3 regions of the Brevibacillus halotolerans genome follow, and region 1 is predicted to be linked to each of the others. Evidence: riboswitches for the same ligand, from Rfam matches in the RefSeq annotation. Region 1 holds a riboswitch; each other region holds the start of a gene.

Region 1 (7,999 bases):
TCAGTGGATAGACATCGTCTTTTACAAAAGCGCTATATCGCTCATCTGAACGCAACTCCTCGGCTGTTGGAATTTTATCACTGATAAATGCTCCGCCAACCGATCCTTCTATAATAGAAGCGACCTGTCGTTCCGCCTCTGCCACATAAATATCTTTCACAATCGAATCTCCGACCGTATACTGACCGATTTTTTTGATGGCGGATAAGTGATAGCCTGTTTCTTCGTATGTCTCTCGAATGGCAGCGGCAATGCTTGACTCGCCAGGCTCTACTTTGCCACCGGGAAGCTCATATCCTCGTTTGGTATGGATCGTGAATAAAAGCTTGCCTTGATAAAAAGGAAAGACGAGGACGTGCTTAGCCTGCTCCTCTCGAAATTCGGCCGGGTCAAAGCTTAACGTCATGGGTACGCCTGTCGTATCGTAAAAAGTGTCCATGTTAGGCCTCCTTGGCATGCAAAGCAATGTGTTTTGCGGTTTTCATAGCCTGACCGATGGCAAGTGAAAGACTAGCATAATCACTTCCATTTGTAATATCTCCAATGGCATAGATCCATTCATGAGCAGTCCGCAGATGCTCATCAACCGTTAGAAATCCGCCCATTTTATCCACTAATTCTGCCACCGGGCTACTATTTGCAGCGATACCAACACGAGGTAAAATCCAGTCAACCTGCAAGCGATGTATCTTTTGGTTGTGCGTTTGTAAATCAACAGAGCATCTATTGCCCTTTGATTGTGTCGCTTTTACCTCCGTTTCCATCCAAATGGTCACGTTAGGCAGTGAAGTGGCTTTTTGTACCCATTCTTGTCGACCGCGAAATTGATGATTACGGACGGCAAGCCAAATATGATGCGCGTAGGCGGACAGATTACAAACACTTTCTAAGGCACGATCTCCACCGCCAATCACCAGAATATCCTTTTGATCTAATAAATGAGCCCCCGAGGATGTAGAAAACTCTGGACCTAACACATGGGCCGAAACCTCTGCAAGCTGTGGTAAGTGAACAGGACTCACCCCTGTGGCAACAACTACATAATCTGCCTGATACGAGGTTTGATCTGTATGTATCATTTTGGTTTGATAATCAATGCTACGCAGGCATTCTTGATAGCGAATAGGGATTTGCAATACTTGCACACTTTCGCGTAAGTCTGTCAGCAATTCCTCTCCATTTGCATATAGTTTGGGGGGGAGGTCCCAAATGCGATTATGAATATAGTGAATTTGACCGCCAAGCGAATCGCTTTGTTCTATTACGAGGCAAGAAAGCCCAAGCCGTTTGCACCAAATCGCAGTGGAAATACCCGCCATCCCAGCGCCAACGATCAGCACTTGAACATGTTTCAATTTCATTTCCCCCGCTTCTTGCTAAGATGGTTGCTTCTCTTCATTATAACAAATATCACTGCACTGGGGGATACATTAAGCAAGCGTGTCCCTAAAACCACAATGGATTCCTCCTACAATGAGATTGTCTAAGCGGGCAAAACACGGTAAACTAGAAAACAGTTTTTTTACTAGATCAGAAGAATAAAGCTATTGATAAAAGGGAGCCGTTTACATGAAAGTCATTATTGCTGAAAAACCTGATCAGGCCTCAAAGCTCTCCAGCCCATTTGCACATAAAAAACAACAAGGATATATTGAAATCGCTCCACATCGTTTATTTCCACAGGGAGCATTGGTGACTTGGGCTGTCGGACATATTTGCGAATTAGTTCCACCAGAAGATTACAACCCTACTTGGAAAAAGTGGAGCATGGAGACACTGCCCATGATACCGGAACGTTTTCGCTATCAGGTAATGAAATCAAAGGCCAAGCAGTTTACGATCATTAAACAACTGCTAAAACGCTCAGATGTCACAGAAATCATTCATGCGGGTGACGCAGGGCGTGAGGGTGAACTCATTATCCGTACGGCTATCGAGCTTGCTGGTGTAAAAAAGCCAATGAAAAGACTATGGATTTCCTCCTTGACGGATCGTGCAATTGTGGAGGGATTTGAGCATGTATTAGACGAAACACACACTCGTAATCTGTATTATGAGGCCTACAGTCGCTCCTGTGCAGACTGGCTTATTGGTATGAATGCTTCTCGGATTTATACAATTCTCTTTAAGCAAAAGGGTGTTTCGGATGTATTTTCCGCAGGACGTGTACAGACTCCTACTCTAGCGCTTGTTGTCAAAAGGGAAAAGGAGATTGCTAATTTCAAATCAGAGCCATTCTGGGAAGTGATTGCTTCCTTTACCATAGAAGGAAAGAAATATGAGGGGATTTGGCAAAAGGACGGAGAATCCCGCCTGTTTGACGAGCAAATGGCTGCACGCATAGCTCAATTCTGTGAGAAAAAGCCTGCTAGTGTGCAGGAGGTTAAGAAAGAACGCAAGGAATTTTTGCCACCCTTCCTATTTAATCTCTCATCCCTGCAGGCAACCGCTAATAAGATTTTTAAGTTTTCGCCTAAAAAGACGTTGGATGTAGCTCAACAATTATATTTGAAGGGATTTTTATCTTATCCGCGTTCTGATTCCAGCTTTGTTACATCAGGAGAAGCTAAGAGTTTTCCAGAAATTTTGTCCAAGCTGGCTAAAAAGAAGGAATTTCAATCATTCTTTCCTACGCCAATTCATTCAGTAGCAAATAACAAACGCTATGTAAATGAAAAGAAGGTAACGGACCACTACGCTATTATTCCTACCGAGCAGGTGCCTCATTTGGACAAGCTCTCTGCTGATGAACGCCATATTTATGATTTGGTGGCACGTCGTTTGATCGCTGCTCATTATGAGCCGGCGATTTTTGACTATACTACGATTACTACCTTAGTGGATGGGCGAGCAACCTTTATCAGTAAGGGGAAATGTCAGGTGCAAGCAGGTTGGCGAACCGTGTTATTTCAAGGTCAAGACGAGGACGACAAGGATAAAGATGAAGAAAAGCTACTGCCGCCTGTTGAAAAAAATGAAACAGGGAAGGTAAGCCGTGTAAAAGTTAAAGCGGGCAAAACCCAACCGCCGAAACGCTATACAGAGGGTCAATTAATTACGCTAATGAAGACCGCAGGTAAGCATTTAGAGAATAGCGAGTGGGAAAAGGTTTTGTCTAAAACCGAGGGGCTTGGTACAGAGGCTACACGAGCGGGTATTATTACCATGTTAAAGGATCGCAAGTATATCGAGGTGAAGAAAAACCAAGTATTTGCCCTAGAGAAGGGAAGCTTATTAATTGATGCCATTGGAGATAAGATTCTCGCTTCTCCAGAGATGACAGCTCGCTGGGAACAACGGTTGGCAGAAATTGGGCAGGGGCAGGCTTCGGCGCAGGAATTTATGGAGCAAGTCAAAAAATTAGCGTACAAGATTGTTCAGGATGCTACCGAGCAATCTGCTACATGGGACTTTTCCGGTATGGATATCGAGGCAATGCCTAAGCAAGCCTCTACGTTTACTCTAGGGAAAAAGATAGCGGTTTGTGCTGGATGTAAGGGCTCGATTGTAGATAAAGGAAATTTCTATGGCTGTGATCAGTATAACAAGACGGGGTGTAAAATCACTTTACCGAAAAAATTACTCGGCAAATCTTTATCTGCCACCAATGTGAAAAAACTGATGGAGCAAGGAAAAAGCGGATTAATAAAAGGCTTTAAAAAAGGTGACAAGACGTTTGATGCCTATTTGAAATGGGATATAGAGAAAGCGCAATTCCAATTCGAATTTGAAGCAAAAACAGCTTCTTCGGGTGCTAAGGAGTATAAAAAACCAAGCTCAAGAGCACCGAAAGGGAAAAAGATTACAGAAGCGCTATATTCTACTGAGTAGAAAAGAATAAAAGTAGGCAAAGTAACAAACAAGAAAGAAAGGGGGTGTGATGTATGAATCAAGCAAGACCGATTTCCGTTAACGATCGAATAACATCGATTGATACCGTTAGAGGCATTGCGATCCTGGGTATATTTCTGGTGAACTTACCAGCTATGCTAGGAATTCAACCGCTTGACACAAGAGGATATACCAAAGGCGTTGATGCCGTGTTTCGTTTTGGTTATGACTTATTTATCCAGACAAAATTCTACTCCTTGTTTGCCTTTTTATTTGGATTGGGGTTCTATCTATTTATGAGTAGAGCAGAAGCGAAAGGGTCGCGGATGAGGTCCCTTTTTTCGATGCGTCTAGTTGTGCTGTTTCTTCTGGGATGCCTGCATTTTCTGCTTTTGTGGTACGGTGATATTTTACATATGTATGCATTAGTGGGCTTTTTACTTTTATTTTTTTATCGTCAGAAGGCATCAGCCTTGTTTGTGTGGAGCATTTTTTTAATGGCTCTGTTTATGTTGTTTATCTGGTTTGCTTATTCCGGGGATATTGATTTAGATCAGACAGTGCTACTAGAAGCTCCTTGGTTTAATGGACTAGAGGATTATGCACAAAAAGTAAGTCAACGCTATGAAATGCTAAGTGGCATCCAGATTCTCAATGTAATTATCTATATTCCTGAATTACTAGGACTTTTTTTGTTGGGATTGTGTGCAGGAAAGATCAACTTTTTTCAACGTGTGCATGAATGGAAACGTGGATTGCGCATCACTCAGATTGTCAGTCTGGTAGTAACGATTCTATTGTTTATTCCGATGTTTCGTTATTATTTCAGCCATGAAGTCTATGTGTCTGAAGAAATTCAAAAGTACATTCAATTGACGGGGAAAACGTTGTTCGTTTTTTATCTCGTATCGATTGTTCTGCTTCTGGAAAACAAACGTTTTCGAGCAAAAATGCAAGGCTTCACATATGTGGGGCGCATGGCATTAACCAATTACTTATTGCAGACATTGGTCACAGTCCTGTTGTTTTCCCTGTTTATTCCTAATACGGCAGGAATTCCGCTATGGATTGGATTTATCTTTTGTATTACGATTTATCTATTACAGATCATGTTTAGTAAATGGTGGTTATCTCAGTATGCCTTTGGACCAATGGAATGGCTGTGGCGATGTGCAACCTATCTGCAAAAACAGCCACTACGGCTGAAGCAACAAACCCGTGAACGATCATAGATAGAAGGCAAAAAACTAGTTGAAATCTAATGGTTTATCATCTATAATGGCATTATCTTTTTTAATAAAATAATAAAATCCTCATCATATCTGGTGAGGTAGAGGTTGCGGTATTTAAGAGTATGCTGGACGAGACCCAGAGATGTTGTAGACTCCATCAGAAAGGAAAGACCGCCGAAGCTTGTACAAAGACTCTGTGATGTACAGGCTGGGGCTGTTTCCGAAAGGGACAGAACTGTCACGTTTATTTGCCGAATAAGCGTGTTGTGCTATCTTCATGGAAGGTATGATGCGGGTTACGTATAAATCCGTCGACAGATTCTACAATGACGGATTTTTTATATTCCCACTCCTTCCTTGCACGTATCTTTGAAAAGATAAGGAGTGTTTTTTTATGTCTCAAGCAACAACTGGGAATGAAAGTGTAACAAACATATCGACAACTAGGGATGGGGGACAGCCACAGGAATTGAAGCGCGGTCTAAAGGCTCGACACCTGACAATGATTGCTCTTGGCGGTTCTATTGGTACGGGTTTATTCCTAGCAAGTGGTGGAGCTATCTCTCAAGCAGGCCCTGGTGGTGCGATTGTAGCATATGTAGCAATTGGTATTATGGTATATTTCTTAATGACCAGCTTGGGTGAAATGGCAGCTTATATGCCGGAGTCAGGGTCTTTTAGTACCTATGCAACAAAGTTTGTAGATCCTGCTCTAGGCTTTGCATTAGGATGGAACTATTGGTATAACTGGGCTATTACGATTGCAGCCGAGTTATCTGCCGCTACGCTTTTAATGAAATTTTGGTTCCCGAACAGTTCATCTTTATTATGGAGCGGCTTATTTTTAGCCTTTATGTTTGGATTAAACTATCTATCTGTAAAAGGATATGGGGAGTCAGAGTTCTGGTTCTCGATGATTAAAGTAGCAACCGTTATTATTTTCTTGGTAGTTGGTATCTTAATGATTTTTGGCATCATGGGCGGAGAGGCTGTAGGCTTTACGAACTTTACCATTGGCGACGCTCCATTCCATGGCGGCTTTATGGCAGCCCTTGGTGTATTTATGATTGCTGGATTTAGCTTTCAGGGTACAGAATTAATCGGGGTAGCGGCAGGAGAGAGCGACGATCCGCGTAAAAATATCCCAAAAGCCATCAAGCAAGTGTTCTGGCGCATTCTGTTGTTCTATGTTTTTGCCATTTTAGTTATTGGCTTGCTGGTACCCTACACTAGTCCGAATCTGGTAGGTGGAGAAATAGAATCGATTGCTCTAAGCCCGTTTACAATGGTATTTGAAAAAGCAGGCTTGGCATTTTCTGCCTCTGTGATGAACGCTGTTATTTTATCGGCTGTATTATCCGCGGGTAACTCTGGTATGTATGCTTCTACACGTATGCTGTGGGCGATGGCGAAGGATGGGAAAGCACCTAAATTTTTTACAAAACTAAACCGTCGTGGTATTCCGATTTACTGTTTGTTAATGACAGCATCAGTTGGGATGGTTGCTTTCTTCGCTTCTTTTTTTGGCGATGGGGTTGTTTATGCATGGTTGCTTAATGCTTCTGGTATGTCTGGCTTTATTGCTTGGTTGGGCATTGCAATTAGCCACTATCGCTTCCGTCGAGCGTTTGTAGCGCAAGGGCATAGCTTGAGTGAATTGCCTTTTAAAGCAAGATGGTTCCCATTCGGTCCGCTATTTGCTTTTATACTGTGCATCGTTGTGATTATGGGGCAGAATTACGAGGCATTTATTGGAGATAAAATTGATTGGTACGCTATGATGGTATCCTATATCGGCATTCCGATCTTCCTTGCTTTATGGTTGGGATACAAATGGATCAAGAAAACAAAGGTTGTGAAATTGCACGATTGTGATTTTAGCAGTGCACATGTAAGAGACTAGCTTGTAGTCCTTTTATATTGCTCATAGTAATCAATACAGGAAAAACCACTTCTCAAGCAAAAGGAAGAAATTCTGAGGCTTGTGAGTGGTTTTTTCTATGCTTCTTGAACGTTTCCACTCCACGTAAGCTTCTTGTCCATCGATTTTTCTTTTAAAAAAATTTAGTAAATATAAAAAGTTTGTCGAACTAGCATTCTCTATGCCGAACGTTTTAGCTGGTATCGACAAAAGAAGAAAAGTTATGCGTTCAGCGTTCGACATGATTTGAAGGCAAGCTCTTTTATACTTAAAAGCAATGAGTTAAGCAGAAAGGAGCACAACCTTCATGATTACAAGAATCCTACAAATGCGAGCACAATCCCTATCACTGCAAGAAATCGCTACAAGGTGCGAGATGACCATTGGCCAAGTGAGATACCAACTTCACAAATTTGGACTGAAGTCGCAGGCTTACAAGGAGAGCTGCCAAAGCGTAGCAGAGGAGTCCTTTATTAATTTGTTCATGGGAAAGGTTGTTAGCCCACCTTTTTATCCTGCTGTCTACCCATTGGAAACGGACAGAGGGGAGAGCTATACAACTCAGGAGAAAGACTTTTTAGCTGAACAAACCCAAGGGCAAGCTATCTTAGAAGAGAAGCGAGTCCCTTCTATAGCTGTTATTCCAACGGCACCTGACACTGTGTATATCCATTGGTCTATTTCTAAATATCGCCTGAATATGATTGCGGGGTACCTTAAGGAAGAGTGGGCGAAAATTACACAAGGAATTCGTCTTTATGAGGTGGAGGAAGGCATATCCTCTAATAGGGAGGTGGGGTATAAAGACGTGTATATGAATGAAGAAGCAGAAGCAGAAGCCTGCTACGTTGAACATTTGCAAACAGGGAAACAATACGTAGCCGAGTTTGGTCTTTATGCTTCTGGGCAATTTTGTCCTATCATGCGGTCTGAGAAAGTGAGATTGACAGCTTACCGGTACGCCGTTTGGTAAAAAATTAGGAATGGCACTCCTTGAAACGTCTAGTGCAGGAAT
Region 2 (7,999 bases), on a different contig from region 1:
GGGAGCCGATCGAGCAGTGCTAGTAGATGATGAATCATTATTTGGTGATGAATATACAACAGCAAAGGTACTAGCGGCCGTTGCCAAAAAAGAAGGATTCGATCTTATCCTAGGTGGACAAATGGCTGTGGATTCCGGCGCAGGTCAAGGTGGTCCTCGTTTAGCTGAAGAGCTATCTATCAACCATGTTTCAACAGCGGTGAAAATTGACATTGAGGGTACGACGGTTCGGGTAGAACGCGATGTAGAAGGAGACACGGAGGTAGTCGAAACCTCCCTACCGGTCCTAATCACGGCACAGCAAGGCTTAAATGAACCGCGTTATCCATCATTACCAGGCATTATGAAGGCGAAAAAGAAACCATTGGATCGTCTGTCCGCAGATGATTTGGGGCTTACAGAAGAAGAGGTAGCAAGTAAAACCGAGATCGTGTATCAATATGTACCGGAAAAGAAAGAGGCAGGTCGTATCTTGTCAGGTGATATTCCAAGCCAAGTGGCTGAAGTAGTGCAACTACTGCGTAACGAAGCAAAAGTGATCTAAGGGAGGACTTCCAAATGAAAAAAGTACTCGTACTAACTGAAGCACGTGATCATCAATTGCGTAACGTTTCCTTGGAGGCATTGGCTGCCGCCCAGATCATTGCAGAGGGTGGCGAAGTAGTAGCTGCCGCATTTGGTAGCGATGCAGATACATATGCCAATGCGCTGGGGGAATACGGAGCGACTAGCCTTTATGCAGTAAAAAATGCAACATTGGACCAATATGCTCCAGATGCTTATGCACAGGCTGTGGTAAAGGTCATTCAAGAGGTGAATCCAGACGCTATCGTAGCAGGGCATACAGCGATTGGACGTGATATCGCACCACGAGTTGCTGCTCGATTAGGATTAGGTCTGATTTCAGATGTGACTAATGTGGAAGCAGGTCCAGTTTTTACACGTCCTATTTATGCAGGGAAAGCTTTTCAAAAGCGCATCTTCTCCGATAACAAAATATTCGCAACGATCCGTCCAAACAATATTGCGCTGAGTGAAGCAAAGGCAGGTCAATCTGCTACAGTGATCGCGATAGACGTAGAACTAAAGGATCTACGCAGTGTTATTAAAGAAGTCGTTCGCAAAACATCTGGCAAAGTAGATTTATCTGAAGCAAAGGTTATTATCGCTGGTGGTCGTGGCGTGAAGAGCAAGGAAGGCTTCCAGCCGCTAGAAGAACTAGCTGAGGTTCTAGGAGCAGCAGTTGGTGCTTCCCGTGGAGCTTGCGATGCAGATTATTGCGACTATGCACTGCAAATTGGTCAAACGGGTAAAGTGGTAACACCTGATTTATATATCGCTTGCGGAATTTCTGGAGCTATTCAACATTTGGCAGGAATGTCAAACTCCAAAGTGATTGTGGCTATCAATAAAGACCCAGAAGCCCCTATTTTCCAAGTAGCTGACTATGGAATCGTGGGTGACTTGTTTGAAGTAGTACCGTTGCTAACCGAGGAATTTAAAAAGGTAGTAGTGGGATAAAACATAATAAATATGATTGCTTAGACTACGGTTGCTTAAGAAAGGACCGTAGTTTTTTGCTTTTGTGGAGAAATTACTTTAGAGTAAGAAAAGATGAAAAAATCATATTAATGAAGAAATACAGAGCAACGATCCGCTACGAAATAAACAAGAGAGTCAGGAGGGAAGAAATTGCAGCAACTGATACAAATGTCAAAACGTATTTTATATCTTACCCCCTATCAGGAGACTGATCGTCCCATATTAGCAGCAATAGTGGGAGATAGAAAAACACTTTTGATTGATGCCGGCAATTCTTCCAGCCATGCGAAGCTAAGAGTTAACTGAGGATGAGGAAGAAACGATTTGCTTTTTTGTTCATGGATTTGAGCAACTGTAACGAATGGATTCAACCATTTTGTAGCAGGATAAGATAGAAATAGGAATTATTTTTTCAAAGTATAATGAAAGTATTTTGAGTCATGGTCAATTTTGGCTATAGATGATATACTTTCAGAAGGCTTTAAGTTATTTTTTTAAGAGTAAAGGAGGATTTTATCCTATGGCTATTACAAATGCAACTGATCAATCTTTTGCACAAGATATCGAACAAGGTACAGTATTGGTAGACTTTTGGGCTCCATGGTGTGGACCTTGCAAAATGATCGCTCCTGTGCTTGAGGATATGGATAAAGAAGTAGGCGAAAAGCTTAAAATCGTGAAAGTAAATGTTGACGACAATCCAGAATCTGCTGGTAAATTTGGCGTTATGTCCATCCCAACTTTGATTCTTTTCAAAGACGGTCAACCTGTGGACAAAATGGTTGGATTTAAACCAAAAGATGCTTTGATGGAAACAATCAACAAACATCTGTAAGATTGTTGCAAAAGAACAAGTGCGTCTGAGTCGAAATGTACAGCATGCGTTCTAAAAGCCCGGCTCCTGAAAAGGAGTGCGGGTTTTTTGTTTCCTATCCCAATCTTTATAAGTAGGAAAAAGAGAACAAGTGTGCTAGGATAAAGGATAGGCGAAAAAACCATTTGGATTCGGAAGAAAATGGATCGAGTACATACTACTAGGAAGGGAGAACGCGACGTGAGTCAGATCAAAGATAAGCTTGCGATATTACCGGATAAGCCAGGCTGTTATCTAATGAAAAATGCGAATGGCGACATTATCTATGTGGGAAAAGCTAAGGTATTAAAAAATCGCGTTCGTTCCTATTTTACTGGCAGTCATGATGGTAAAACTCAGCTATTAGTAAATGAAATTGCTGATTTTGAATATATTGTCGTCTCTAGCCCGATTGAGGCGCTTATTTTAGAATGTAATCTGATCAAAAAATATGATCCTAGATACAATATTTTATTAAAAGATGATAAGACATACCCCTATATTAAAATTACCAATGAGGCGCATCCGCGTTTGGAGATCACGCGTCGCGTTTTAAAGGATAAGGCGAAGTATTTTGGACCGTATCCCAATGCGACCGCTGCCCAAGAAGTGAAGAAGCTGCTGGATCGTTTATACCCGCTGCGTAAATGTAAAAATATGCCGAAGCAGGTATGCTTGTATTACCACATGCATCAATGTATGGCACCCTGTGTGTTCGAGGTGGATAAGGCGGAGAATCTACGTATTGTTGATGAGATTGCTAGATTTCTAGATGGCGGTCATAAGGCGACGAAGGAAATCCTAACAGAGAAAATGATGATGGCTGCCGAAAATTTAGAGTTTGAACGAGCAAAGGAATTTCGTGACCAAATTCATAATATTGAAGCAGTCATGGAGAAGCAAAAGATTACATTGACTGATACAGTTGACCGCGATATTTTTGGTTATCATACCGATAAGGGCTGGATGTGCGTTCAGGTCTTCTATATGCGTTCAGGTAAACTAATCGAGCGTGATACAAGCTCGTTTCCTTTTTACGGAGACGCTATAGAGGATTTCATGTCGTTTGTAGCACAGTATTATTTTGAAAAACAGCAAGCTCTGCCAAAAGAGATTTTACTTCCTGAGGAAAGTGAGCCGGAGCTGATCTCGGAATGGCTAGGAGTAAAAGTGCTGACTCCAAAACGAGGGAAAAAGCATGAACTAATTGATATGGCTAACGAAAATGCTCGCATTGCCCTAGCTGAGAAATTTGCCCTATTAGCAAAGGATGATGCCCGTACTGTGCAGGCTGTCCATAATTTAGGCAACATTATGGGAATAGGAACCCCTCTTCGTATTGAGGCCTTTGACAACTCTAACATACAGGGAACGGAACCTGTCTCGGCCATGGTTGTCTTTACCGATGGGAAACCAGACAAGAAGGAGTACCGAAAATATAAAATAAAAACAGTAGAAGGCCCTGATGATTACGGTTCCATGCGAGAGGTTATTTTACGTAGATATTCTCGCCTGTTAAAAGAAAATCAGCCATTGCCAAATCTAATTGTAATTGATGGAGGCAAAGGTCAAATTAGTGCGGCGATGGATGTGTTAGAAAATGAATTAGGACTGTTCATCCCCGTCTGTGGACTCGCTAAGGACGAGAAGCATAAAACAGCGATGTTACTCTATGGTGACCCGCCTATGCCTGTAGAGCTTAAACGGGACAGCCATGAGTTTTATTTGTTGCAACGCGTCCAGGATGAAGTACACCGCTTTGCTATCACGTTTCATCGTCAGGCCCGTTCGAAAACAATGCTTTCTTCCCAATTAGATGAGATACCAGGCATAGGAGAGAAGCGGCGGAAGAAGCTGTTTCAGCATTTCGGCTCGTTGAAAAAGATGCGGGAAGCAACAGTGGAAGATTTCCGCCAGCTGGGTATTGGTGATAAATTAGCAAGAGATATTATTGCGCACTTAAGAGGATTGAAGGATGAGAAATAAGCTTATTTCTTCATAATTTTGTGTAATTGCTTTTTTACAAGTAGCTCTATGAATCTCCAGGGTAATATTTTTTTACTAAAGAGTAAGCTTTTGATGCTTTTTCCAACCGGATAACGAAAGGACGGATTAGGAGCTTTTACAATACGTAATACGGTGTGGACTACTTCTTCTGGATCGCCAGAGTGCATGGCGTTGTGCTTGGCTTGCTGTTGCAAATACTCTAAAAAGGTATGATAGGGAGACTCAGGTGAGAAAGCTGCTGCTTCTATGCTTTTTTCCCATATATCAGTTCGATATGGCCCAGGCTCTATTAGGACCACCTTGATGCCAAATGGGAGCATTTCTAAGCGTAGAGATTCACTGAAGCCTTCTAGTGCATGTTTGGAAGCGGTGTAGGGACCGAGCATAGGGAAGCCAAATTGTCCGCAAATGCTGCTCATATTGATAATGAGACCGCTCCTTTGCTCACGCATGGGTTTTAAAACCGCTTGAGTAGTGGCTACCGCTCCAAAAAAATTGGTTTCAAACTGACTGCGCCAGTCCTCTAGAGGGATTTCTTCAGTAAAACCGCCAGTCGCATAGCCAGCATTGTTAATCAATATGTCTATCTTGCCAAATAGTTGTAGCGTTTGGTCGATGGCCTGCGTAATACTATCTTGTTTCGTAACATCTAAGGGGATCATGTGTAAACGGTCCTCAATGCCACGGGCTGAAGCCTCTTGAAGAAGAGGCTCTTTTTTTGTTACATCACGCATTGTGGCGATCACTTGATAGCCAGCTTCTGCAAGAGCGATACTAATTTGTTTTCCAAAGCCGCTTGAACACCCAGTGATAAGAACAACAGACGAGGTGGATTTTGAGTTCAACTGTACGGGGGAAGGTGTGTTATTGTCCGTGTTTGCCTCGGTTTGGTTCTGTAAGGTTTTATTATCTTTCATTAGAAAGCCTCCTTTCATGTCCTATTTAAAAAGGTACGAAAACTATGCTCATTGTATCACGCTACTATCTTCTTATATCCTAAAAAGAATTGTAACGGATAAAGTAACGTGATATAATTCTGAATAATCTCATAAGCAACAACCTCACTTCCCTATACAGGAGTGAGGTAGAGGCGCAAAAACCAAGAGTACCCTCCGGAGATATGGGAATCTATGATGGAGCTGGAAAAGGGGAATTTGCCGAAGTGTGCACGCGATACCCAAGCGGTGCATGCTGGGCTTACGTTGAATAAGCGTAAGACTGTCATTTGTATGTCCTACCCGTCATGCAAATGGAGAGCTATCTCACCGGGCTGCTAAAGCTATTATTACTTGCTTTGGCATTTCCGTGAATCAGGGGAAGGAGGGACCGTGTATGTCCAGTTAGGGCAACGACTAGGTATTTCCTTTGTCGTTGCCTTTTTTGTACTTCAATTAGTAAAAAGCTTTCATTATAAATGAATCAAGGAAGGCATATGATCCAGACTAGCAGAATATACCAGAGGAGAGATTCGAAATGGAAATTGTGGTGCAAAAATACGGAGGAACATCCGTAGGCTCTGCGGAGCGTATTCAAGAGGTAGCACAGAGAATTATCCGTTATAAGGATGCCGGGTATGCCATGGTGGTTGTGGTATCTGCTATGGGAAAAACAACAGATGTGCTGGTCGATTTAGCAAAGGAATTACATGAGAGCCCACCTGCTCGTGAAATGGATATGCTGCTTGCTACAGGCGAACAGGTTTCCATTGCGTTACTTAGTATGGCCCTACAAAGCAGAGGGTACGAAGCTGTGTCCATGACAGGCTGGCAAGCTGGCATTTTAACGGAAGAGAAGCATGGAAAGGCACGCATTAGTACGATCAACAGTCAACGGATTGAGCAAGAAATACAGCAGGGGAAAATTGTCATCGTAGCAGGGTTTCAAGGAGCTAGCGAAAACGGAGAAATTACAACATTGGGACGGGGCGGGTCTGATACTACAGCGGTAACAATTGCGGCTAGTCTACAGGCTACCTGCTGTGAAATCTATACAGATGTATCAGGGGTATTTACAGCCGATCCGCGTATTGTTTCTCGTGCACAAAAGGTAAGCTCCATTTCATATGATGAGATGCTAGAATTAGCAACTCTAGGAGCTGGTGTCTTGCATCCACGTTCTGTGGAAAGTGCAAAAAAACATCGAGTTCGACTTGTGGTTCGTTCCAGTTTTACAGAAGAAGAGGGAACATTGGTTGAGGAGGAGACAAACATGGAGTTAGGCAAAGTAATCAGCGGAATAGCTCATGACAAAGATGTATCTTCTATAACGGTTATCGGAATGCCTGTAAAAGTAGGCATGTTATCCTTATTATTTAAAGCATTGGCGGACGCTTCAATTAATGTAGATATCATTATTCAAAGCACCTATCATGACAAAGCAAATAATGTTTCCTTTACGATCTCCGCTGACGATTTACATAGAACGCTGGAGACCTTGGCGGCTCATCAGGAAGAGTTAGGCTTTGAGCATGTGGAATATGAATCTGGCCTTGCAAAAGTTTCAATTGTAGGAGCTGGTATGATAACCAATCCGGGAGTGGCAGCCGATATGTTTAGTCATTTATCCAGCCAGGATATTCTCATTCGGATGGTATCTACCTCTGATATTAAGGTATCTTGTGTGATCCCGGCAGAAAAAGTGGCGCAAGCTGTAGCTACACTGCATACGGCGTTTGGATTGGATGTTTCTGCCGATGCTGTCGTGCACGCTTAATTTGTTTTAGATAAAACAGAATGTAGAGTGCTTCAAATGGACAGGGATAGGATTGGATTAATCAAGGAGCCTGGTGGAGAGACGTCCACCGGGCTTTATGTGTTTTTTCTGAATTCTATTGACAAATAGTACACTTTTTCAAATAATGGAGAGAAAAACTTTTGGAGAGGGAATTGTCAAATGATCCGAAAACTAACAGAAGCAGATTATGAAGCATTTATAGAATTGGTATCACAAGAGAGAAGCTTGAACTTATTTCTTATTGGTGATGTCGAAAATTTTGGCTTTTCTACCCCTTTTCAAGAGTTATGGGGAGAATGGTCAGCAAGTGACCAGACAAAACTCTCCGCGGTACTCCTGCGGTATTATCACTCGTACGTATTTTATGCTTTGGATAGGTTTGATCTCGAAGGGTTCAGTGAAATTATACTTGCTGACAAGAAGCTGGAGGTTTTATCAGGAAAACAAGATTCTTTGCAAGCTTTTGCAAGCCATCTTCCGAAGCATGAGATCAAAACTACCTATTTTGCAGAATTAGAAGATGACGCTCGATTATCTCAGGATGACATCAAGGGATTTGAGGTAAAAAAAGCCACAGTTCATGATGTCGTAAAAATCGTCAGCCTACGTGATCAGATACAAGAGTTTGGCAGATCTGCTGATGCAGAAGAAGCATTGAAACACACACTGGAAAGCGGTACAGGGAGAACCTATTATGTAGAGGTGAACACAGAAACGGTAGCCTGTGCTTCAACAACAGCCGAGTGTTCGATGGCTGCTATGATTGTTGGTGTTTGTACGCATCCCCTTCATCGTAAGCGGGGATATGCTAGTGCTTGTATGGTAGCGCTGTGCAGGGATGTTTTGGCGGAAGGGCGAAGCTTG
Region 3 (7,999 bases), 100 kb from region 1:
CTTTCCGTATTTTGTGTCCGCTTGCAGAAGCCTAAACTGTAATGCTACACTAAATGTGGAAGAAAATTCGTATTTTTGATATGGGAGTGAACTGATTCGTGAATATGCAATCCGCCTATGTATACCTAGTAGATGGTTCCATCGCCTCCACGGTTACTCTTGAAGATGTCAAAACATTTTTACAAAAATACCGAAAGAAAACCAGTAAAACAGGACAACAATTGGATTGGAACTATACAGATGCCTCCTTTCCCTATCATATCGAAGAACCTGCGGAAGGAAAAGACACATTTTTCATTTTAAAGGGCAAAGATCAGAATCTTTATAAATATGTGATCATTGGCGTAGGCACACGTCTAAAAGACAATCAGGAGCGGGCATTCATTCAGGTTAGTATTCCCGACACAGCTACTCAGAATGATAAAAGTAAAGGCAACGAATACTGTCGTTATTTAGCCCGCGAAGTAAAAGGAGAGCTTCACCTATTCAACGGCAGAATTCAATATTTTCAGCCACGCAAGCCTTAAATTCGGATTTTTCAAACAGATGTCCAAGCAAAATGGCACCCTTCCAATATGATACATAGTGAAGGTGCTTATCTCACTATAAGTACCTTCTTTGACTCCACCATCCGGTTATAAGGAGGTGCTTTTTTATAGAACGCTCTGATTTCATTTCGCTTGTACGTACACCGGCTCAGATCGCCTTTGAAAAGTATAATATTTACGCCTCTATAACCATTGCTCAAGCCATTTTGGAATCTGGATTTGGTAACTTTATTCCAAAGGACACTGCTACAGGTCGGACATCCTATAATCTTTTTGGAATAAAAGGAGTAGGTCCCTCAGGCTCTGTTCATGTAGAAACCAAAGAATATCTTCAAGGCTCCTGGGTTACAAAAACACAAGAATTCAAAGCCTATCATAGCTTTCTTGAATCCATTGAAGACCACTCACAGCTCTTATTACGTCCTCGCTATCAATCCGTTATTCAAGCAACTACTCCTTATCAAGCAGCCCAACAGCTAGAACAAGCCGGATATGCTACCGACCCAGACTATGCGGAAAAGCTACAAAATATAATCAAAACCTATAATTTAATTCAGTATGATCAAAAAAAGTCCCCCTCTGAGAATTTTGTAGCTACTTGGAAGCTAGAAATAGGTAAGCGTGCCCTCGCAGAAGGAATTATCACGTCTCCAGAATGGTTGCATGACTTAGATAAGCCTATGCCTGTCTGGGCTGTACTAGCAGTGGCGCTGCGTGTGTATGACAAATGTCGTGAAGGTAAGGAAACGCAATGAAAAACAAAAGACAGGTTCCCTGATCGGGTCCTGTCTTTCCTATAGGTGCTACGAAAGTATTTCAGATCTGGTTAGCGAATAGAATCTTCCGTCTACCATACGTATGCCAAGATCGACACAATATTTACACCCTTCCATTACTCCGTAGAGAATCCAATTGCTTGCTCGATAGTTGATGTCATAATCTGTATAGCTGTCTAGCCCGTCATTTTTAATTTCAGTCCGGTACGTTACATCATACAGACGCAGAACTAGCGGCAGCTCATGGAATGGAATGGAAAATTCTTGCTCAATCTCTTGCTGGTATTCCTCCGTCACAAGCCAAGAGGCTAAAATCGATTGGGGGTCTTTCCAGGCAATACGTATACTCGGGCCGTCTGTATCTGTTGATGACCGCGTGGCTTTTGTCTTCATTCGCTTTCATCTTTCCTTTCTTACATTACATAATAGTAATTACTTCTAACCATTATATCATCAGGTAGCTAATTTTGAAAACGGTGGAAGAGCATTTTATCTCCCTACTGTAAAGGAATTCTCTCCCACAACGATCATGTTTGCATCCTTTTCTTTTTTCATTGTTAGCTGTACTTTATACGTACCGTTCTTTTTTAACTTTGTGGAAACAAAGGGTTGGGAGAAGAAGAATCCGCCATCGCGTACAGAGTAGGATTTCTCCTTGCTGCTATCCACCACATTGCCATCCGGACCGATAATGTTGACTTTGACGCTCATATCCTTAGCATCAATGATATTATCTACCTCTACATATACGCCAAAGTTACGCGGAATGTTTTTTTCCAGAAATCCTGTTACGGGATTAGTCAGCACAATATCATTATTTTTGTTTTGCTGAACTCCTTCAAGTACCATAATATTGACATTCGGCTTATCGATGAACAGTTTACCTGTCTCTCTATCATAAGTAGCAAAGCCACCAAGGCTAGTAATCAATTCTTGCGTCATATCAAGTGTTGAAGCCGTAACCTCTATTTTAGTATTGCGCTCTCCATTGAAATATGTACGTATGCTGGTATCTCCCCATGCAGTTGTAGCTGTAGCTGCAACAATGACAGTTGCAAGTCCTGCTATCCATTTCTTTTTCATCACAATTCCTCCATCAATCATAATATATAGAAAGCCGAAGCTTATACTTGTATGCTTTCAGATCAAAAGGATATATGTTCCTTTTTGTTTTCTTTATATCTTAGACGCATTATTTCTTAAATAGTTGTGGTTAAAAAAGAACTTTTTTACCTTCATCCACAGTATCCACAGTATGTTCTCAAATTTTATGCACAAGTGGATAATAGTGATTTGAAGCTAATTCTGATAGCAAAGCTTCCTTTTCTCATTGATGACTTAGATTAGATTGTGGATAACCAATCGGATATTTGTACATATAGCAAAAGACGACCCACAGGCCGTCTTTGGTTGCTTTTTAGTTGTTTTCATTTGACATTGCATTTTCATATTGGCGAAAGAAACGGGTGACGATTTCGATTGCATGCTCGATAGCTTGTTCGTTTGGTTCTAGCTTAGCATGGTGCAAGCCATAAGGAGTGTCTACACCGAGCCAAAATAAAAAGCCAGGGATTTCTGCCAAAAAGTATCCGAAATCTTCACCGGTCATCGCTTCGGTGCACCGAACCAATGTAACATCATCCTGACGATCCAACCAGCTCATAAATCGTTTGGACAGCTCTGGATCATTATACACCTGACAGTACATGGCACCATAATCAATTGTTGCTTCACAATCGAAGCCTATTTCTATCCCTTGGACGATCGCTTCAATCCGCTGTTTAATCTTACGCATCGAACCCTGAGACAGCGTGCGAATCGTTCCTTCTAGTCGAGCTACCTCGGCGATAATATTTTGCTTTGTACCGCCTTCGATTTTACCTACCGTAATTACTCCAGCATCTAACGGATTTACATTTCGAGCAACAATCGTCTGTAATTGGGTCACAAGCTGTGCCGCTACAACTACCATATCATTGGCGAGATGCGGATAAGCTGCATGCCCCCCCTTTCCCTTCACCTCAATAAATAATTCTGAAGTGTTGGCAAAGAAAACTCCTTCTTTCATTGCAATGGTACCGACTGGATATTCTGGTGCGATATGCAGAGCAAAGATAGCATCGGGCTGATAGCAACGAAATTCAGGGCTGGCTAGCATTGGTTCCGCGCCGCCTGGTCCCTCTTCTGCTGGTTGAAAAACAAACAATAAATCGTCTTCAGCAGGACTTTTGGCAAACTCACTTAGGATGCCAAGCCCTATAGCCATGTGTAGATCATGTCCGCATGCATGCATATAGCCCTGATGTTGGGAACGAAAATCATAGCTGGTCTCCTCTTCAATCGGCAGTCCATCCATGTCAGCACGCCAAGCTAGCATTCGCTTCGGAGATGTCCCGTTTACTTTAACTAGCACACCTGTTTTCCAAGTTGTTACCTCAAGATGCTCCTGAGGTAACTGGGCAATAAATGAAAGCAAAAACTGCTGCGTTTTAAACTCGGCAAAACCAGGCTCCGGGATCTTGTGCAACTCACGGCGAATAGCTACAAAAGGGGGTGTCATTTACATAACCTCTCCCTTCACGCGGGCCGCCTGCTCTAACACGTCGCGGAAACACACCATAAGGCGGTCGATCTCCTCGCTGGTTAGGGTGAGCGGAGGCAATAGTCGAATAATCGTTTTCTGCGTAACATCAATTAAAAAGCCGGCCTCTAGCATCCCTTGTTGGATATGGCTAACCTCTTCTGGAGCTAGCTTCGTCTGAATGCCGAGCATCATGCCTTTGCCTCGAATATCAGATAGAAGCTGTGGATATTCATCAACTAAATGAGCTATACGAGCCCATAAATACTCTGCTTGCTTTTTCCCCTCTTCAAGCCATCCATCTACCAGCAGAGCTTCCATAACCGCATTGCCCAATGCTGCACTTAAAGGGGAGGGGGCAAATGTTGTCCCATGGTCTCCAGGTTTGAAAAGATTCGCCAGTTTTTCTCCAGCAATCACCCCACCAAGCGGCAATCCACCGCCGACACCTTTGGCAAATAAGATAAGATCAGGTTCCACAGTCGTATGCTGGTAAGCAAACAGTTTACCAGTTCGCCCCATACCTGTTTGAATTTCATCCATAGCAAATAGCATGTCATGTTCTTTACACAGAGCAAAAGCTGTTTGCAAAAAGCTCTCCGAAAGCGGAATAACTCCACCCGATCCGAGAACTGGCTCCATTAATAAGCAAACAGGTGAGTACGTCGTAATAATCTTTTGCAATCCTTCTATATCACCAGGAGCTACCTCATATACAGGAAATGCCGGCAACGGGTAATCCTGATAAACATGAGCTTGTCTTGTAAGCTTGACAGCTCCAAGCGTCCTACCGTGGAAGCTATTTTTTAGCACAACAATCCCAGCATTCTCTTTTCCGGTCATTTTGGCCCATTTATGCACAAGCTTGATCGCGGCTTCTGTTGCTTCAGCTCCTGAGTTACTAAAAAAAACTTTTCCCGGAATCGTATGCGTAACTAACTGCTCTGCCAATGTGATGGCTGGCTTGTTCAAAAAAATGTTGGAGATGTGCAAGAATTTCTCTCCCTGTTCTACAAGAGCTTCTACAATTTTGGGATGAGAGTGGCCCAGAACAGAGACAGCCAGACCAGTAAACAAATCAAGATAAGCTTTTCCCTCTGTATCAAGTAAATAATTGCCCTCTCCCTTTTCAATTGCAATCGGCAATCGTTTGTAGGTGGACATCAAATAGGTTTCATCTTTTTGTAGCCAATCCGTCATGGGAAGACGCCCCTTTTATTCAGCACAATCAATGACTAGCTGATATGATATATATCTTACAGTTTCTTACACGCTTATAGCTGACGTAGTTCTTGCATAATCTCTGTTTTGGATTTGGTTTTTGCATCAATTTCTTTTAGGATTCTTGCCGGTGTCCCAGCCACTACTACGTTTGCAGGAACATCCTGTGTTACAACAGCTCCCGCAGCAACCACTGAGCCTTTACCAATCCGCACACCCTCTAAAATAACAGCATTTGCTCCAACCAATACATCATCCTCAATAATTACAGGTGTGGCAGAAGGCGGCTCGATAACACCCGCTATGACAGCTCCTGCTCCAATGTGGCAATTATTACCAACCGTACCGCGTCCGCCAATAATAACGCCCATATCGATCATAGTACCTTCTCCGATAGAAGCACCGATATTAATTACTGCACCCATCATAATTACTGCATTATTTCCAATGTGTACTTGATCACGAATGATAGCACCTGGCTCAATACGCGCTTGAATTTCCTTTGTATCTAGCATCGGGATTGCAGAATTGCGACGATCGCTCTCTACCACATAGTCCTCAATGCTGTCCTTATTGGCTTCAAGCACAGGCTGTACGTCCTTCCATTCGCCAAACAATACACCTACATTGCCTGTAATAAAGGTTTTTGTATTTTGACCAAAATCAATTCCTTCTAAATTTCCCTTTACATGCACCTTCACAGGCGTCTTCTTCTCGCTCTTTTGAATAAAGCTGATAATTTCGTGGGCATTCATCATGTTCATCGAGTGTTTCCTCCTACCAATTTGGTTTATGTAATCGCTATTGCAAAATTACTGTTTTGAAAAAAGAATAACCCCTTGATAAGCAAAAAAGCAACGAGTGGATTCGCCTACTCATTGCTGGTTCTACCTTGGCAACTCATAAATAGCGCTCCACGAAAGGCGCACCTTTCATGACAAGACGTACGTTATTCACGTACACCCCAGCCGTAGATTGCCGGTCAGCAACGACTTCGGCGCATTGACCTTTTATCCTGTCCTCATCGTCCCGGCGATGTAAAGCAAACAGGATGACTCATCCGCTGCGCACCTCTATTTTGGATTATTCCTATATAATTTTCACTTCACTTTATCAGATAAACCCTTACCTGACAACCGCTTTGTACAAATGGATTTTTTAAGCAAATCGGTATAAAAGAAAAATCGAAACGGGTACGATCACAAAAGCCGTAGCTACAATCCCAACCCAACTGATCCATTGCTTTGATCGTTCACCAATTAATAAATGAACGAAGCTAAAATAGATGGGAAAAACGCCTGTACCAAAAGCAACTAATAAAAATAAAGTGCTAAATTGTTCTCCTCGGTAAAAGTTTAATCCATAGAGGAGCCAGACAAACCAAACAGCTAATAACACAAGGCCAATAAGATATGGTTTACGCATGGACGCTCTCCTTTTAAAAAATTGACAGCTTCGAAGCCTTTCCATTTAGTTATAACATACAATTCAGGAAATTTAAAAATTACATAAGTAAAAAAGCACCCCTTAAGAGGAGTGCTCCAACCATTTTGTGTTTACATATTCTGATTACTTTTTGCCTTTTTCTGCTGTGAGTGAGGAGTCTCCTTCATAAAGCTCGTATCGTAATCAACCCATACATGCTCCTCATCGTGCTTTGTTGTATCCTTCATAATTCCTTTATACAAGTAGTAGAACAAGATGAAAGAGAAGACTAAGACCCCTATGATCGGATACATAGCAATGCCGATTTCCATGGTTTTATATCCCCTTTCCAAATCATTACCAATATTATACTTTATTTAACAGAACATTCAAATGACTTTAGACACATTTTAGACATATTTTATTTCACAAAAAAGCTCTCGCTACCAATATCGCGAGAGCTTCGGCACAATTAATCCAAATCCCCTGGAAACTCCTTCATTACAGAGCTTTTCCAAATGATTTCACCTTGTTTATTGACATAACAAAAGCTATATCCTTGTTCGTCATGTGTTACCACATAAGCCAAACCGTTATGAAATACACCGCCCGATTCAAATTGAGGCTTAATTACCATTTTTCCTTGCTTGTTGATAAATCCATATTTGCCATTCACCTTAACAGAAGCAAGTCCCTCGGAAAAAGGCAATGTACGTTCATAAGTAGGTGGAAGTAAAAACTCACCTTTTTTGTTAATATAGCTTGCTTTAAAATCCCCATCCACAGCAACCATCACATCGGCTACTCCTTCTGAAAAGCTCCCAGGCTCAAAACCCTCTGGTTTCACTACCTCCTGACCCTGCTTGTTGATGAGACTATATCCCTTCTTCTCACCCGCATAGACTAGGGCCAGCCCTTCTTGAAATGGATTCGCAATTTGATAAGTAAAAGGAATGATGACCTTTCCTGTTTGATCAAGATAACCTGCTTTTCCATCCTTATAGGCTACAGTGGTACCTTCTTGAAAGCCCCAGACAATCTCATATTCTGGTTGAATCACGATTTGTCCACTCTTATTGATAAAACCATATTTATGATTTTCACCTATAGCAGCTAGACCATTTTGAAAGCTACGAGCAAATTGGAACTTGGCTGGGATCACCATCTTATTTTCTTTATTGATAAAACCAAAGCGATCCCCTGCTTTAACAGCAGCTACTCCTTCTGAGAACGAATCGGCTTCCTCATACTGAGGTGGGATTACAAAAGAGCCATGCTGGTTGATAAACCCGTATTTCCCATCCTTCTTAGCAACGGCAAGCCCTTCATGAAACTCACCAACCACTTCAAATTGGGGAGCAATGACTACCTTTCCCGTTGCATCAATAAAGCCATGCTTATCTTGATCCTGTATAGAATATAGGCGAACTTCTTGTTTATCCTCGACT

Evidence for each region. A riboswitch is a leader RNA that binds a small molecule or an ion and turns the genes downstream of it on or off. The one in region 1 is predicted to bind lysine.
Region 2: another riboswitch for lysine. It lies ahead of O0550_RS02170 (aspartate kinase); the one in region 1 lies ahead of O0550_RS03460 (amino acid permease).
Region 3: another riboswitch for lysine. It lies ahead of dapD (2,3,4,5-tetrahydropyridine-2,6-dicarboxylate N-acetyltransferase); the one in region 1 lies ahead of O0550_RS03460 (amino acid permease).

What each region holds. Positions count from the first base shown of each region.
Region 1 covers NZ_JAPTNK010000002.1:120,832-128,830, forward strand. Annotated here, with positions in the region: gene O0550_RS03440 (NUDIX domain-containing protein) at 1-439, opposite strand, end outside; gene O0550_RS03445 (NAD(P)/FAD-dependent oxidoreductase) at 441-1,361, opposite strand; gene O0550_RS03450 (DNA topoisomerase III) at 1,570-3,831, shown strand; gene O0550_RS03455 (DUF418 domain-containing protein) at 3,885-5,063, shown strand; lysine riboswitch at 5,155-5,343, shown strand; gene O0550_RS03460 (amino acid permease) at 5,458-6,966, shown strand; gene O0550_RS03465 (DUF4912 domain-containing protein) at 7,292-7,957, shown strand.
Region 2 covers NZ_JAPTNK010000001.1:490,753-498,751, forward strand. Annotated here, with positions in the region: gene O0550_RS02140 (electron transfer flavoprotein subunit beta/FixA family protein) at 1-544, shown strand, start outside; gene O0550_RS02145 (electron transfer flavoprotein subunit alpha/FixB family protein) at 559-1,521, shown strand; partial or broken gene O0550_RS02150 (MBL fold metallo-hydrolase) at 1,711-1,836, shown strand; gene trxA (thioredoxin) at 2,063-2,377, shown strand; gene uvrC (excinuclease ABC subunit UvrC) at 2,558-4,381, shown strand; gene O0550_RS02165 (SDR family oxidoreductase) at 4,384-5,319, opposite strand; lysine riboswitch at 5,480-5,670, shown strand; gene O0550_RS02170 (aspartate kinase) at 5,876-7,114, shown strand; gene O0550_RS02175 (GNAT family N-acetyltransferase) at 7,295-7,999, shown strand, end outside.
Region 3 covers NZ_JAPTNK010000002.1:16,495-24,493, reverse strand. Annotated here, with positions in the region: gene O0550_RS02960 (DUF1885 family protein) at 99-527, shown strand; gene O0550_RS02955 (glycoside hydrolase family 73 protein) at 656-1,303, shown strand; gene O0550_RS02950 (DUF4912 domain-containing protein) at 1,352-1,717, opposite strand; gene O0550_RS02945 (hypothetical protein) at 1,814-2,407, opposite strand; gene O0550_RS02940 (N-acetyldiaminopimelate deacetylase) at 2,742-3,884, opposite strand; gene O0550_RS02935 (aspartate aminotransferase family protein) at 3,885-5,105, opposite strand; gene dapD (2,3,4,5-tetrahydropyridine-2,6-dicarboxylate N-acetyltransferase) at 5,180-5,890, opposite strand; lysine riboswitch at 6,026-6,210, opposite strand; gene O0550_RS02925 (hypothetical protein) at 6,285-6,551, opposite strand; gene O0550_RS02920 (hypothetical protein) at 6,683-6,883, opposite strand; gene O0550_RS02915 (WG repeat-containing protein) at 7,024-7,999, opposite strand, start outside.